DNA from 3 places in the Isoptericola sp. NPDC056618 genome. Region 1 is predicted to be linked to each of the others. Evidence: riboswitches for the same ligand, from Rfam matches in the RefSeq annotation. Region 1 holds a riboswitch; each other region holds the start of a gene.
The links. A riboswitch is a leader RNA that binds a small molecule or an ion and turns the genes downstream of it on or off. The one in region 1 is predicted to bind S-adenosylmethionine.
Positions count from the first base shown of each region.

Region 1 (5,385 bases):
GCTCGCCGTGGGCGTGCTGCAGTCGCTGCTGCTGTCGTCCTCGCTGCGGGCGCCGGACGACGTCGCGATCATCGGCTACGACGACAACCGCGCCGCGTGGGACTCCGCCGTCCCGCTGTCGACCGTCCGGCAGCCGGGGGAGGCGGTCGGCCGGGAGGCGGTGCGGCTCCTGCTGGAGGAGCTGGAGACCGGGCCCGAGGCCCACCGGCACCGGCTCGTCACGTGCGAGCCGCGGCTCGTGGTGCGCGCGAGCACCGCCGGCCCGTCCTGACCGGCCGGCAGGATCAGCCGCCCGCCGGGGGCCGGCCGTCGATCAGCTCGCTCAGTCCGGTGCGGAACCGCTCCGTGTCGTCGAGGTCGATCGGCCGCAGGCGCCGGGGGAGCGCCGCGACGACCAGCGCGTACGCCTCGAGGACCAGCTCCTCCACGAGGTCCGGCGTGATCCCCGGCCCCGCGGCCAGCGAGATCCAGTGGCGCTTGTTCATGTGGTAGCCGGCGGTCACGGTCTCGAGCTCCTGGCGGAGCGCCTCGCCGTCGTCGGGCGCGCACTTGAGCGTCACGAGCGGGGTGCCCATGACCTCCGTGGTCATGCAGAAGACCTTCGCCCGGACCTTGAACACGTCGTGCTCGGGCCCGAACGGCCAGGTGCGGGTGACGCCCGGCAGCGCGAGCGCGGTGGCGGCGGCGACGTCCTGGTGCTGCGTGGGGCCCACGCCGTGTCAGTCCTGTCGGGACGTGCGCAGCGCGTCGCCCTCGACCTCGGCGGCGCTCCAGAAGTTGCGGAGCATCTCCTCGGGGGTGAGCAGCGAGTCGCGGTGCTCGACCGGCTCCTCGGCGCCCGCGATCGCCTTCACCTCGTCGTGGATCCGCTCCATGGAGCTGTCGAGGGACGACGCGACGTCGGCGGCGAGCTTGAGCGAGTCCGTGAGGTGGCGCGGCACGTCGCGCGCGTACTTGTAGTAGATCTTGTGCTCCAGGCTCGCCCAGAAGTCCATGGCGATGGTGCGCAGCTGGATCTCCACGATGACGTGCTCGACCCGGTCGGACAGGTAGACCGGCACCTGCACGATGAGGTGCAGGGACTTGTAGCCGTTCGCCTTGGGGTGGGCGATGTAGTCGCGCTCCTCCAGGACCGTGAGGTCGGCCTGGTTCATGAGCATGTCCCGCACCTTGTAGATGTCGGAGACGAAGCTGCAGGTCACCCGCACGCCGGCGACGTCGAACATGTGCTCGCGCACGCCCTCGGGCGTCAGCGGGATGCCCTTGCGCCGGCACTTGGCGACGATCGACTCGAGCGACTTGAGGCGCGAGCTGACGTGCTCGACCGGGTTGTAGTTCTGCATGTGCCGGAACTCGTCGCGCAGGATCGAGATCTTGGTCATGACCTCGTCGATCCCGAACTTGTACGTCAGCACGAGCCGCCGCAGGCGGTCGACGAGAGCCCGGATCTCCGCGGCCTCGGGGGAGTGGTGCGGGGTCTCCGGTGCTGCGTCCTGGGAGGCGCCGTCCCGGTGCTCGTGCGGTGCGTCCTGCCGTGCGTCCTGCCGTGCGTCCTGCCCTGCGTCCTGGCTCACGGGCACCACGGTAGCCAGGTTTCCTGGCGCTCGAGAATCCGATAAAACCGGTCGGGACTGTTCGGTATTCGAGACGGTCGGGACGAACCGTTGACACCCCCCTTCCGGAGACCTACGTTCCTGCGCACCGGGTCGGACGACCGCGGCGCCCCAGGTGGTGCGGCCGGACGTCCCGGGTGGTCACGAGCTCCGACGCGAAGCCCCGGCTCGTCGGACGGCAACCCCCAGCGCGGGCGGGTGCCCCGGGTGAGGACCAGGCCGGCCGTCGCCGACGGCACGGCAACACGCGACCCCCGCCCCGGCGGGGAGCAGGAGAGGACGAGCATGCACCGCGACGCCACCACCGTGCGCCCCCTGTCGTCCCGGCACGTGCCGTCCGCCTCGCCGGTGACCTCGGCGTCCGCCCGGGCGTGGTGTCGACGCCGCTGATCGCGGCCTGATCGTCCGCCCCTCGCGGCGGACGACCCTCCTCGACGGCCCGGCACCTGCCGGGCCCCGGCCGCAGACGGCCCCGCCCGCCGGTCCCGGCGGGCCTTCCTCCCCGTGCCCTCCCGGCGGTGGCGCGCACCCGCAGGTCCACGACCCGCGCCCGAGTGCGTCCGTCCGCCGCGCCCTGATCGGAGCCGACGTGCCCTCCTCCCTGCCCTCGACGTCCACCCCCAGCACCCCGTCCGCTCTCGTCGTCGGCGTCGACCTCACGGCGGCCGGCGCCCGGCCCGGCGTGCACCGAGCGCGCGGCATCGTGCAGCCCCGGTCGTTCGACGCCGAGCGCTTCGTCCAGCTCGTGCGCACCGCCGACGGCGGCGGCCTCGACCTCGTCACCCTCGACGAGGGCTTCCTGCTGCACCCGGGCCGGCGGCAGGTGACCGGGCGGCTCGACGCGGCCGTGGCCGCCGCACGGGTGGCCCCCCACACGACGCGGGCCGGGCTGGTCGCCGCCGTCGACACCGCGCACGTGGACCCGGCGCACGTCGCCCAGGCCGTCGCCCGCGTCGACCAGGCGAGCTCCGGCCGTGCCGGGTGGCAGGTCGGGCTCCCCACCGGCGCCGTGGTGCAGGACGACGCGTGGGCGGAGCAGGCCCGCGGCGTCGCGGCACAGGTCGTGCGGCACTGGGACGGGCTCGCGACGGGGACCGGGCCGAACGCGGGTGACACCGCCGGCGCCGTCGCCGTCGACGACGAGGGGCGCTTCCGCGTGGACCACGACGGCATCCGCTTCGCCGTGCGCCGGCACCGGCCTGCCGAGAGCCGGGCCGCCGACGGGCCCCGGGGCGCCGGGACGCGGCAGGGCCGGCCGCCCGTCGTCGTCTCCGCCCGGAGCGAGGCCGCGCTCGACCTCGCCGCCCGGACGGCGGACGTCGTGCGCGTCGCGGCCACCGCGCCGGCCCGCGCCGTCCGGCTGCGCTCCCGGCTGCGCGACGCTGCCGAGGCCGCGGGCCGCGACCCCGACACGCTGCGCGTGCTCACCGAGGCGTACGTCGTGCTGGCCGAGGACCGCGCCAGCGCGCAGGCGCGGCTCGAGCTGGTCGAGGCCCTCGAGGGCCCGGAGATCTCCGGCGGGCTGCTCGTGGTGGCCGGCACCCCCGACGACCTCGCCGAGACGATCGTGGACTGGCGGGACGCCGGCGCGTCCGACGGGTTCCTGCTGCGGCCCTCGTCGCTCGGCCCGGACCTGGACGCCCTCGTCGACGGTGTGCTCCCGCGCCTCGTGCGCGACGGCGTGCGGGCGGTGGCGTCACCGGCGCCGCGCACGCTCCGCGCGACCCTCGGGCTGCCGGACGTGGGGCCTGCCGGCAGCGCCGGCAGCGCCGTCGTCGCCCCCGCGTCGGCGCACGCGCGGCCGCGCGCCCGGGCGGGCCGAACCGCCGACTCCCGGCTGGTGCGCGCGTGACCGCCCGCACCCACGCCCGCCACGTCGCCCCCGCCGCCCGCGTCGCCGACACCCGCCGCGACGCCGCACGCCCTCTTGTGACCGGAGGTCCCCGATGACCGTCACCGACGCACCGCGCGTCCGCCCCACCGACCCCGCAGGCGCCCCTGCCCACGCACCGGCCGCCGATCCTGTCGCCGGTCCTGCCGTGGCCCGGCGCGCGCGCCGGCGGGCCGACCGCGAGCGCGCGCTCGCCGCGCCCCACGGCTGGCTGAGCCTGGCGGGGTTCCACTGGCTGCCCTCGCGACCGGAGCCGCTGCCAGGCGTGCCCGGGCTGTGGCTCGCCGACGCCGCCGGCGCGCACCTGCGGCCGGGGGAGACCGGCGGTCCCCGGGTCCGGGGGCCGGAGGTAGTGGACGGCGCGTACGACGGCGACGTCCCCGAGGGGGGCAGCGTCGTCCTGGGGACGTTCCTGCCCTCCGGGCGCGAGCCCGTCGACGGCGCCGACCCGGACCACCAGCAGGCAGGGGAGACGGCCGCGGTGGCGATCGAGCTGGTGCGGCGCACCGGACGCCTCGCGATCAGGCTGCGCGACCCGCACGCCCGCACGCGCCTCGACTTCGCCGGGGTGCCCGTCTTCGACCACGACCTCTCGTGGGAGGTCGAGGCGCCCGTCCGCCTGTACGACGAACCCCGCGAGCTCGTGGTCGGGGCCGCCCGCCCCGGCCTGGTGCACCGGCTGCAGGCGGTCGGCGAGCTCGACCTGACGCGCGGCGACCGGACGGTCACGCTCGTCCTGACCGGCTCCCCGGGGGGCGCCCCGACGCTGCTCTTCAGCGACGAGGCCCCTGGCGTCGCGCCCTGGCGCGTGGCGCGCCCCGAGCTCCGCGGGTCCCTGACCCCGGGCGACACGGGCGTCGCACGCCTCGACCTCAACCACGCCGTCAACCTGCCGTACGCGTTCAGCGACCACGGCACGTGCCCCGCCCCGCCCCCGGGCAACCACGTCCCGTTCGCCGTCACGGCGGGGGAGAGGGCGCCGCGATGACCGCCGTCACGACGCCGGGCGCACAGACTCCTGGCACACAGACTCCTGGCGCACAGGGTCCGGGGCCCGCAGCACCGGCTCGGGACGCCGCGGCCACCCCGTACGCGGCCCTGCGCATCGTCCCCGCCCGCCACCCGGGGCGCTGGGTCGCGACGGCCGGCGTGGCCGTGCTGCTGGCGATGGTCGTCAGCTCGCTGCTCACCAACGACCGGTGGGAGTGGGACGTCGTCGCGCAGTACCTCACCTGGCCCTCGATCCTGTCCGGCGCCTGGGCGACGATCCGGCTCACGGCCGCGGCGTCGGTGGTGGGCTTCGCGCTGGGCACCGTGCTGGCGCTCATGCGGCTGTCGCGCTCGCCGCTGCTCGTCGGGGTGTCGTGGGCGTACACGTGGGTGTTCCGCTCCGTGCCCCTGCTGCTGCAGCTGCTGCTCTGGTACAACCTCGCCTATCTGTATCCGCACCTGAGCCTCGGCGTGCCGTTCGGCCCCGAGTTCCTCTGGTTCGACACCCTCGGCGTCATCGACAAGTTCGGCGCCGCCATCCTGGGCCTGGGGCTCTCGCAGGCCGCGTACTCCGCCGAGATCGTGCGCGCCGGCATCCTCAGCGTCGACCAGGGGCAGCAGGAGGCGGCCGCGTCGCTCGGCATCCCGCGCCGGCGCCAGGTGACCCGCATCGTGCTGCCGCAGGCCATGCGCTCGATCGTGCCGACGGCCGTCAACGAGGTCATCGGCCTGCTCAAGGGCACCTCGATCGTCTACGTCCTGGCGTACGGCGAGCTGTTCTACATCGCGTCCGTCATCTACGGCCGCAACGGCAAGGTCGTGCCCCTGCTCATCGTCGCGGCGATCTGGTACCTGGTGCTGACCACGCTGATCACGATCGTCCAGTACTAC
Region 1 covers NZ_JBHTVZ010000002.1:327,978-333,362, forward strand. The annotation lists gene ACFQ8T_RS04560 (LacI family DNA-binding transcriptional regulator) at 1-271, shown strand, start outside; gene ACFQ8T_RS04565 (MmcQ/YjbR family DNA-binding protein) at 285-713, opposite strand; gene ACFQ8T_RS04570 (GTP pyrophosphokinase family protein) at 720-1,448, opposite strand; SAM riboswitch class IV at 1,753-1,866, shown strand; gene ACFQ8T_RS04575 (LLM class flavin-dependent oxidoreductase) at 2,203-3,465, shown strand; gene ACFQ8T_RS04580 (DUF1684 domain-containing protein) at 3,560-4,492, shown strand; gene ACFQ8T_RS04585 (amino acid ABC transporter permease) at 4,489-5,385, shown strand, end outside.

Region 2 (5,385 bases), on a different contig from region 1:
TATGACGGAAGGAGCCCCGATGGGACTGGGAGACAAGGCCAAGCACCTCGCGGAAGAGGCCGAAGGCAAGGTCAAGGAAGCCACGGGCAAGCTCACCGGCGACGAGAGCAAGGAGGCCGAGGGCAAGGCCCAGCAGGCCAGCGCGAACCTCAAGCAGGCGGGCGACGACACCAAGGACGCGTTCAAGAAGTGACCCGCTGACACGACGGGGCGCCACCGCACAGTGGCGCCCCGTCGTCATGCCCCGCTGGGGCGGGACCGACTGCTCAGAGGTCGTCGGGCAGGCAGCCGAAGGCTTCGTCGGCGCCCAGCGCGGCGGTGGCGAGCAGCCCCTCGAGGCCGGAGCCGTCGGGCACGGGGCGGGGATCGTCGACGACGACCCACAGCCCGTCCACGACGTCGTACCGCGCCTGCGGCCCCTCGGTCACGAGCGAGCGGACGGCCGCGACGAGCCGCTCGACCTCCTCGCCCGCCGTCCCGAGGCCCACCGACGCGCGCACGGCGCCGGCGTCGAACCCGAGGCGGCCGAGCAGGGGGTGGGCGCAGAACCGCCCGTCGCGCACGCCGATGCCGTGCTCGGCGGACAGGTACGCGGCGACGAGGCCCGGGTCGTACCCGGTGACGGTGAACGTGACGACCCCCACCGGGTCGACGGCGTCGTCCCACACGTGCACGACCTCGACGCGCTCGACCTCGCCCAGCCCGTCCACGAGCCGGCGCCGCAGGGCGTCCTCGTGCTCGCCGGCGACCCACGGATCGAGGGCGGCGAGCTCGTCGCACGCGGCCGCGAGCGCCACCGCGCCCACGACGTTGGGCGAGCCCGCCTCGTGCCGGGCGGGGCCCTCGTGCCACTCGGTGGTGGTGGTGCGCACCCGGCGCACGGCCCCGCCGCCGGCGAGGTACGGGGTGCCGGCGTCGAGCCAGTCGCGCCGTCCGACCAGGGCGCCCGCCCCGAAGGGCGCGTACGTCTTGTGGCCCGAGAAGGCGACGTAGTCGACGCCCGTCCCCGCGAGCGAGAAGCGGCGGTGCGGCACCAGCTGGGCACCGTCGAGCACGACGCGCGCGCCCGCTCCGTGCGCCGCGGCGACGACGTCGGCCACGGGCAGCGCCTCGCCGGTCACGTTCGACGCGCCGGTGAGCGCCAGCAGGGCGTAGGGACGGCCCGCCGCGGCGGCGGAGCTCAGCTCCTCCTCGATCTCCGCGAGGGTGGCCGACACGGACGGCCCGCCGGTGACGACGGTCGCGTCGGTGACGCGCTGCCAGGGCAGAAGGTTGGCGTGGTGCTCGATGTCGAGCACGAGGACGCGGCCCGGCTCGCCGGTGGCCGGGTCGGCGGGCACGCAGCCCGCGAGCAGGTTGAGCGAGTCCGTCGTGTTGCGGGTGACGATCGTGAGGTCGTCCTCGCGGGCGCCGACGAACGCGCCGATCGTGCGGCGCGCCGTCTCGTACAGGGCGGTCGAGACCTGGGACAGGTAACCGGCGCCGCGGTGCACGCTGGCGTACAGCGGCAGCACGCGCGCGACCCGGTCCGCCACGGCCTGCAGGGCGGGCGCCGATGCCGCGACGTCGAGGTTGGCGTACGGCACCTGGCGGCCGTCGACGAGCGGCACGAGCGTGTCGCCGCCGACGACGGGCAGCACGGGGGCGACGTCGTGCACGGCGGCGGCGCGCGTGGCGGGCACCGCAGGCGCAGTGGTGAGCGTGGTCATGCGTGGTCCTCCTCGGTCGTGCCGGGGAGGTGGCTCCCCGCGCTTGCCCGTACGCCGGACGGCGCGGGGCCAGGTCGTCACCCGGGGCACCCCGCCGCGAGAGGAGGGTTGCCGGCCAGCGAGCCGGGGCTTCGCGCTGGCGCTCTTGACCTGCCGCCCATCGTGCGTGCGCAGCACCCCACGGTCAAGCGGAGCCCCGGCCCTTCTCACGATGCGGGCGCGTGGGACGCCGGCCGCGCGCCCCCTGGCACCGTCCTGCCCTCCGGCGCGCCCCCGCAGGCCCACGTCGGCGAGGGCGGCCGACCCGACGCGGGCGGACCGCGGGTCAGATGCCGGGGCCGTCGCGCCAGCCGAGCACGTTGTCCGCGCCCTGGGGGAAGGGCGCCTCGTACGGGCGCCCGCCCTCGGGGCGCGGCGGCGGCAGGTCGCGAGGGCGTTCCAGCGGCTCCTCCCGCTCGCGCCGGAACCAGCCCTTGATCGTGGCGAGGATGGCCATGGCGCGCCTCCTGTGGGCGCGGTCATTTCCGGAACCTGACCGTGACTTTACCTTTCACGGAAGGCGGGGCCCACCGGGGACGCGCGACGTTCGCCTCCCGAGACGGGGTGACCAGCAGGCGGACGGCTGTCGTACGATCGCCAGGACCATCCCGAGCGGCCGAGTGACGTGGCACGTCGACGCCGCAGCAACCCGCGGGCCGGTCGCCGGCGACGGCGGCCGTACCGGACGAGGGTGCTACCGCCACGACCGATGGGAGGACTGCGATGAGCACCCAGATCGATCCCCGCCCCGCCGAGGGCTACGCCGGCGACCTCACCCCGCAGCAGGCGTGGGACCTGCTCGCCGGCGACCCGGACGCCGTCCTGGTGGACGTGCGCACCGAGGGCGAGTGGCGCGCCATCGGCGTGCCCGACACCGCGACCGCCGGCAAGGAGCCGCTCTTCGTCGAGTGGGTGCAGGCGGGCGGGCGCCCGAACGCCGGCTTCCTCGCCGAGCTCGCCGCCGCGGGCGTCACCGCGGACCGACCGCTCGTCTTCCTCTGTCGCTCCGGCCAGCGCTCCATCGGGGCGGCGCGGCTCGCGACGTCGTCGGGCCTGGGCCCGGCGTACAACGTGCTCGAGGGCTTCGAGGGCGGTCCCGGTTTCGACGGCGTGCGCGACCGCGAGGGCTGGAAGGTGCGCGGCCTGCCCTGGGGCGCGTACGACGCCGCCGCGACGCAGCAGGCCGCGGAGCAGGCGCGATGAGCGACGCGCAGGTCCCGACCGGCCCGGGCGCCGACCCCACGACCTTCGGCGGCTCGCGCCCGCTGCCCGCCACGGTGCGGCCCGCGACGCTCGCCGTGCGCGGCGGGCACCGTCGCTCGGACTTCCAGGAGATGTCCGAGGGCCTGTTCCTCACCCAGGGGTACACCTACGGCTCGGCAGCGGACGCCGAGGCCGCGTTCGCCGGCGAGCGGTCCCAGTTCCTGTACTCGAGGTACGGCAACCCGACGGTGCACACGTTCGAGGAGCGGCTGCGCCTCATCGAGGGCGCCGAGGCCTGCTACGCCACGGCGTCGGGCATGTCGGCGGTGTTCAACACCCTCGCCGCGCTGGTCTCCAGCGGTTCGCGCATCGTGTCGGCGCGGGCCCTGTTCGGGTCGACGAACGTCATCTACGACGAGATCCTCGCCAAGTGGGGGGTGCGCGTCGACCTGGTCGACGGGCACGTGACCTCCCAGTGGGAGGAGGCCCTCGCCACGCCGGCCGACGTCGTGTTCTTCGAGTCGCCGTCCAACCCCATGCAGGACCTCGTCGACGTGCGGCGGGTGGCGGAGCTCGCGCACGCCGCGGGCGCCGTCGTCGTGGTGGACAACGTGTTCGCGACGCCCGTCCTGCAGAAGCCGCTCGAGCTCGGCGCCGACGTCGTCGTGTACTCGGCCACCAAGCACATCGACGGCCAGGGCCGTGTGCTCGGCGGCGCGATCCTCGGCTCGGAGGAGTTCCTCACCGGGCCGGTGCAGACGTTCGTGCGCAACACCGGCCCGTCGCTGAGCCCGTTCAACGCGTGGGTGCTGCTCAAGGGCCTGGAGACGCTCGACGTGCGCGTGCGCGCCCAGAATGCGGCGGCGCTGGAGGTCGCGACCGCGCTCGAGGAGCTCGACGGCGTGACCGGCGTGCGCTACCCGTTCCTGCCCTCGCACCCGCAGCACGAGCTCGCCAAGGCGCAGCAGTCGGGCGGCGGCACGGTCGTGACGTTCGACCTCGCGGTGCCCGAGGGCACCGAGCCGGCGGAGGCGAAGAAGCGGACGTTCGCGTTCCTCGACGCCCTGCAGGTCGTCGACATCTCCAACAACCTCGGCGACGCGAAGTCGATCATCACGCACCCCGCCACGACGACGCACCGCAAGCTCGGCCCGGAGGGCCGCGCCAAGGTCGGCATCGCCGAGACCACCGTGCGGCTGTCGATCGGTCTCGAGGACCCGCGCGACATCGTCGAGGACGTGGAGCAGGCCCTGCGCGCCTGAGGATCCCAGGAATTCCCTGGGCCGCCCGGGTCGGCCGTGCCTACGGTCGACCCGTGCCCGACGCGATCTTCGCCGACCCCACGCTCGCCCGGCTGTACGACCCGCTCGACCCGGACCGCCGCGACCTCGATCCGTACCTGGCGCTCGCCCGCGAGCTGGGCGCGCGCCAGGTGCTCGACGTCGGCTGCGGGACGGGCACGCTCGCCGTGCTGCTCGCGGCGGAGGGCGTCGACGTCGTCGGCGTCGACCCGGCGGGCGCCTCGCTCGACGTGGCCCGCGGCAAGCCGGGCGCCGGGCGCGTGCGCTGGCTGCACGGAGACGCCACGACGCTGCCGCCGTTGCAGGTGGACCTCGCCACGATGACCGGGAACGTCGCGCAGGTCTTCCTCACCGACGACGACTGGGCGGCGACCCTCCGTGGCGTGCACGCCGCTCTCTTCCCGGGCGGTCGTCTCGTGTTCGAGACCCGCGACCCTGCGCGACGGTTCTGGGAGCGCTGGACCCGCGAGCGTACGCACCGCCGCAGCGACGTGCCGGGGTTCGGCGTCGTCGAGACGTGGACCGACCTGGTCGACGTCTCGTTGCCGCTCGTGAGGTTCCGCGGCACCTTCGTCCTGGCCGACGGACGGGTCCTGCGCTCGGACTCGACCCTCCGGTTCCGGGAGCACGACGAGCTGGCGGCGTCGCTCGAGGAGGCCGGCTACGTCGTCGAGCAGGTGCGCGACGCGCCCGACCGACCCGGGCTGGAGTGGGTCTTCGTCGCCCGGGCGGCCGGGCCCGGATGACGCCGGGCTGACGCGGCCTCAGCGCGCCGTGCGGACGACCATCTTCCCGGTGTTGGCGCCGGCCATCATGTCGAGGAACGCCTGCGGGGCGTTCTCGATGCCGTCGACGACGGTCTCGTCGTAGGCGATCTTCCCGTCCGCGAACCAGCCGGTCATGAGCTCGCGGAACTCGGCGCCGTGGTGGAGGTAGCCGCCCAGCGTGAAGCCCTTGAGCATGAGGCCCCTGGTGATGAGGTTCGCCATGTTGTCCGGGCCGGGCAGGCGATCGGTGGCGTTGTAGCCGGCGATGGCCCCGCACAGCGCGACCCGGCCGCCGTCGTTCATCACGTCGAGCGCTGCGGTGAGGTGGTCGCCGCCGACGTTGTCGAAGAAGACGTCGACGCCGCC
Region 2 covers NZ_JBHTVZ010000006.1:9,033-14,417, forward strand. The annotation lists gene ACFQ8T_RS09820 (CsbD family protein) at 20-193, shown strand; gene ACFQ8T_RS09825 (aminotransferase class V-fold PLP-dependent enzyme) at 267-1,709, opposite strand; SAM riboswitch class IV at 1,744-1,860, opposite strand; gene ACFQ8T_RS09830 (hypothetical protein) at 2,035-2,205, opposite strand; gene ACFQ8T_RS09835 (rhodanese-like domain-containing protein) at 2,472-2,951, shown strand; gene ACFQ8T_RS09840 (O-succinylhomoserine sulfhydrylase) at 2,948-4,213, shown strand; gene ACFQ8T_RS09845 (class I SAM-dependent methyltransferase) at 4,267-4,998, shown strand; gene ACFQ8T_RS09850 (NADP-dependent oxidoreductase) at 5,017-5,385, opposite strand, start outside.
Region 2: linked by a shared signal. The riboswitch ahead of ACFQ8T_RS09825 (aminotransferase class V-fold PLP-dependent enzyme) and the one ahead of ACFQ8T_RS04575 (LLM class flavin-dependent oxidoreductase) in region 1 are both predicted to bind S-adenosylmethionine.

Region 3 (5,385 bases), on a different contig from region 1:
ATGGCGCGCGAGGAGCTCGGGCGGATCGGCGGCGTCGCCGCGATCGTCGCGTCCCTGCTCATCATGATCATCATCGTGGCGATCCTGGCCCTCGTGGTCGTCAACGCCCTCGGCGAGAGCCCGTGGGGCGTGTTCAGCGTCTCGATGACGATCCCGATCGCGCTGTTCATGGGCGTCTACCTGCGGTTCCTGCGCCCGGGCAAGATCACCGAGGTCTCCCTCATCGGCTTCGTCCTGCTGCTCGCCGCGATCATCGGCGGCGGCATGGTCGCCGACACGGCGTGGGGCGCGGACGTGTTCACCCTCGACCGCACCACGATCGCCGTCGGCGTCATCGTCTACGGCTTCGTGGCCGCCGTCCTGCCGGTGTGGCTGCTGCTCGCCCCGCGCGACTACCTGTCCACCTTCATGAAGGTGGGCGTCATCGTGGTCCTCGCGGGCGCCGTCGTCATCGTGCGCCCCGAGATCTCGGTGCCCGCGATCAGCGAGTTCGCCGGCTCCGAGACCGGCCCGGTCGTGGCCGGCAACCTGTGGCCGTTCCTCTTCGTGACGATCGCGTGCGGCGCCCTGTCCGGCTTCCACGCGCTCATCTCGTCGGGCACGACGCCGAAGCTCGTGGAGAAGGAGCGCCAGACGCGCTTCATCGGCTACGGCGGCATGCTCATGGAGTCGTTCGTCGCGATCATGGCGCTGGTCGCCGCGATCTCGATCGACCGGGGCGTGTACTTCGCGATGAACTCGTCGGCCGCGGCCACGGGCGGCACCATCGAGGGCGCGGTCGCGTTCGTGAACTCGCTCGGCCTCGCCGGCGTCAACCTCACGCCCGACACCCTGAGCACCCTGGCCAGCCAGGTGGGCGAGCCGTCGATCGTGTCCCGCACCGGCGGCGCGCCGACGCTCGCGCTCGGCCTGGCGACGATCATGCACCAGCTCGTCGGCGGCACCGCGATGATGGGCTTCTGGTACCACTTCGCGATCATGTTCGAGGCGCTGTTCATCCTCACCGCCGTCGACGCCGGCACCCGCGTGGCCCGCTTCATGCTGCAGGACACCATCGGGAACATGGCCCCGCGGTTCAAGGACGTGAGCTGGCGACCAGGGGTCTGGGTCTGCACCGCGATCATGGTCGCGGGCTGGGGCACGATCCTCTATCTCGGCGTCACCGACCCGCTCGGCGGCATCAACACGTTCTTCCCGCTGTTCGGCATCGCGAACCAGCTGCTCGCGGCGATCGCCCTCGCCGTCGTGCTCGCCATCGTCGCCAAGCGCGGCCGCGCCTACTGGGCGTGGCTGTGGATCGTGGCCGTGCCGCTCGCCTTCACGGCGCTCATCACCATCTGGGCGTCGTTCGAGAAGATCTTCTCGGACGTGCCCCAGGTCGGGTACTGGGCGCAGCACCGGGCGTTCCAGGACGCGCTCGCCGCCGGGGAGACGTCGTTCGGCACCGCCCCCGACGTCGCGGCGATGGAGGCCGTGGTCCGCAACACCTTCGTGCAGGGCACCCTGTCGATCGTGTTCGTGGTGCTGTCGATCGTCGTGATCCTCGCGTCGGTGGTCGTGACGATCAAGGCGTTCCGCGACGGCGGCGGCGAGAACCACGAGGACGCGCCCGTCGCGTCCCGGCGGTTCGCCCCGGCGAACCTCTTCGCGACGGCCGAGGAGAAGCGGATCGAGAAGGAGTGGGTCGACGCCGGACTGCGGGAGACCAGCGGTGCCGGGCACCACTGACGCCCGCACCGTCGGCGCCACCGCGCGCGACGCCGCCCGGGCACTGGCCCGGGCGGCGTCGGCGGGGTGGACGAACCTGCGCTGGTACGTGCGGCAGGTGATGGGCGAGGGCGCCTACGCGACGTACGTGGCGCACGAGCGGGCGGCCCACCCCGACCGGGAGCCGATGGGCGAGCGCGAGTTCTGGCGCGAGCACTACGCGGCCCAGGACCGCAACCCCGGCTCGCGCTGCTGCTGAGCGGGCGGGCGCGACGGCGCCCGCCGCGCCAGGATGGGCGCGTGCGCGCGATCGTGTTCGAATCCCACGGCGGCCCCGAGGTGCTGCATCTCGCCGACGCCCCCGACCCTCAGGCCGGGCCCGGCCAGGTGCGCGTGCGCGTCGAGGCCGCGGCCGTCAACGGCTGGGACGTGAAGTCCCGCGCCGGCACGACCGGCGGCCCGCCGCCGACGTCGCCCGTCGTGCCGGGCCTGGAGGTGGCGGGGGTCGTCGACCAGGTCGGCCCACCCGCCGGGGAGGGCCTGACCGGCGTCGCGCCCGGCGACCGCGTGGTCGGGTTCGCCGTCGGCGGCGGGTACGCGGAGCTCGCCCTCACGTCGGTCTTCGCGCGCGTGCCCGACGGGCTCGCCGCGACCGACGCCGTCACGGTCCCCGTCGCGGCCGAGACCGCGACCCGCGTGCTGCGCCTCCTCGACGTCCGGCCGGGCGAGACGCTGCTCGTGCACGGGGCGTCCGGGTCGGTGGGCGCGCTGGTCGTCCAGCTCGCCGTCCGCCGCGGCGCCCGCGTGATCGGCACGGCGTCGCCGCGGAACCAGGACAGGGTCGCCGCGCTCGGCGCGACGCCCACCACCTACGGCGCCGGGCTCGTGGAACGGGTGCGCGCCCTCGCCCCCGACGGCGTGGACGCCGTCCTCGACACCACCGGCGCGGGCGTGCTCCCCGACTCGATCGCGCTGCGCGGCGGCACGGACCGGATCGTCACCATCGCCGACGACGCCGCGGCGGACCTCGGGGTCCAGGCCAGCTGGCGGTCCGAGCGCGACGCCGGCGAGCTCGCCGAGGCCGTCGACGCCCTGGCCCGCGGCGAGCTGGCGACCACCGTCGGCGCCGTGCTGCCCCTGGCCGACGCCCCGCGGGCGCACGAGCTGGTCGAGAGCGGGCGCGCGGGCGGCAAGGTCGTCCTGGTGCCCTGAGCAGGGCGTTCCCGCCCGATCCGCATCGGCGATCGTCTCAGCAGGCGGTCTCATCCTCGCCCGTATCGCGGATGCTGCGTACGATCGCGTGACAAGCCATCCAGAGCGGCCGAGAGTCCTGGCTCGACGACGCCGCAGCAACCCGTTCTCCGACGGAAGCCTCCCGAGGACGAAGGTGCTCACGCCAGGATCGATGGAGTGACGCATGGTCGCAGAGGCATCCCTTTCGCCCACCCCGGCAGCTCAGCCGGCAGTTCACCCGGCGCTGCCGGCACGCCCGACGGTCTCGTTCGAGCTCATGCCGCCGCGCCGGCCGGACGCCGCCCCCAAGTTCTGGGAGACGGCGCGCCGGCTGGTGGCCGCGCGCCCGGACTTCGTGTCCGTGACCTACGGCGCGGGCGGCGGTGACCGGGCGACCGCACGCCAGGTCGTGTCCACCCTGCTCGCGGGCACGCCCGTCCTGCCCGTGGCCCACCTGACCTGCGTGGGCGCGCACCGGGAGGACGTCTCCGCCGTCATCGACGACTTCCTCGACGCCGGCACCCGCGCGTTCCTCGCCCTGCGGGGCGACCCGCCGAAGGACCAGCCGGACTGGGCGCCGCCCGCCGACGGCGTCGCGTCGTCGATCGAGCTCGTGCACCTGCTGCGCGAGGTCGAGGCCCGGCGCTGCGCGACCGACCCCGGGGCCGCGCTGCGCGGCGCCGCCCGCCCGATGACGATCGCCGTCGCGACGTTCGTCGACGGCAACGTGCAGGCGGGCACCACCCGGGCCCAGGAGGTCCGGCGCCTCAAGGAGAAGCAGGACGCGGGGGCGAGCTTCGCCATCACGCAGCTCTTCTACGAGGCCGGCTCCTACACCGACTTCGTCGCCGAGGCCCGCGCGGCCGGAGTGACGATCCCGATCCTCGCCGGGCAGCTGCCCACGACCGAGCCGCGCCGGCTCCGTCGCGTCGAGGAGCTCACCGGCGTCCGCGCGCCCCGGCACCTGCTGGACGCGCTCGACGCCCTGCCGGACCCGGAGGCCCAGCACGCCTACGGGACCGCGCGCGCCGTGGAGCTCGCACAGCGCGTGCTCGACGCGGGCGCACCCGGCATCCACGTGTACACGTTCAACAAGTACCGTCCCGCTCTGGACCTGCTCGAGGGTGTCCACCTCGGCGGACCGGCGCCGGCCGACGCCATGTCGGACGGCGCGGACCTGGCCAGAAGGCCGTGGGTACCGAGCATCCCGACCCAGGCTCCCGCCGTCTGACGCGCGGAGCCCGAACTCTGGAGTGCTCATGTCCACCACACCGACAAGCCCCACCCCCGCCACGGCATTTCCCGGTGGCACGATCCTCGGCTACCCGCGCATCGGGCGCCGCCGCGAGCTCAAGAAGGCCGTGGAGTCGTTCTGGGCCGGGCGCACCGACGCCGTCGACCTGGAGGTCGCGGCCGGCACGCTGCGCCGCGAGACGGCCCGCCGTCTCGTCGACCTCGGCCTGAACCCCGACGACGGCTCCGTGCCCGGGTCGTTCTCCTACTACGACCAGGTGCTCGACGTCGTCGCGCTGCTGGGCGCCGTTCCCGAGCGGTTCCGCGACCTGCTCGACGACGAGGACGGCTCGCTCGAGCTCGACGGCTACTTCACCGTGGCCCGGGGCCGCGGCGAGGACGCCCCGCTCGAGATGACCAAGTGGTTCGACACGAACTACCACTACCTCGTGCCGGAGATCAGCGAGACGACGCCGGTCTCGTTCGCCGACCACCGCATCGTGCGCGAGTACGCCGAGGCCAAGGAGGCCGGCGTCACGACGCGCCCGGTGCTCGTGGGCCCGGTGACGTTCCTCGCCCTGTCGAAGGCGGCCGACGAGGCGGGCGACGGGTTCCACCCGCTCGACCGGCTCGACGACGTCGTCGCCGCGTACGCCGACCTGCTGCGCGCGCTGGCCGCCGTCGGCGTGCCGTGGGTGCAGCTCGACGAGCCCGCGCTCGTCACGGACTCCCTCGACGTGCCCGCGGAGCGCCTGCACGCGGCGATCGCCTCGGCGTACCGCACCCTGGCGACCGACCTCGCGACGGCCACCGACGACACCGCCTCTGAGGACGCGGCGGGCGAGAGGCCCGCGATCCTCGTGACGGCGCCGTTCGGCGGCCTGCACGAGGACGCCCTCGCGCTCCTCGCCGCGACCGACGTCGACGCGATCGCGATCGACCTGGTCAAGGGCGCCGTGCCGGCCGGCCTGGTGCCGGGCCTCGAGGGCAAGACCCTCGTCGCGGGCGTGATCGACGGGCACAACGTCTGGCGGGCCGACCTGGCCGCCAAGCTCGACGTCGTCGAGTCGCTGCGGGGCCTCGGCGCCGGGGCCCTCACCGTCGGCACGTCGACGTCGCTGCTGCACGTGCCGCACGACGTCGAGGACGAGGTCTTCGACGTCACGGCCGCGGGCACCACGCTCGACCCGCGCCTGCGCGACTGGCTCGCGT
Region 3 covers NZ_JBHTVZ010000001.1:487,443-492,827, reverse strand. The annotation lists gene ACFQ8T_RS02280 (carbon starvation CstA family protein) at 1-1,728, shown strand, start outside; gene ACFQ8T_RS02275 (YbdD/YjiX family protein) at 1,712-1,966, shown strand; gene ACFQ8T_RS02270 (NADP-dependent oxidoreductase) at 2,008-2,919, shown strand; SAM riboswitch class I at 3,013-3,119, shown strand; gene ACFQ8T_RS02265 (methylenetetrahydrofolate reductase) at 3,125-4,171, shown strand; gene metE (5-methyltetrahydropteroyltriglutamate--homocysteine S-methyltransferase) at 4,200-5,385, shown strand, end outside.
Region 3: linked by a shared signal. The riboswitch ahead of ACFQ8T_RS02265 (methylenetetrahydrofolate reductase) and the one ahead of ACFQ8T_RS04575 (LLM class flavin-dependent oxidoreductase) in region 1 are both predicted to bind S-adenosylmethionine.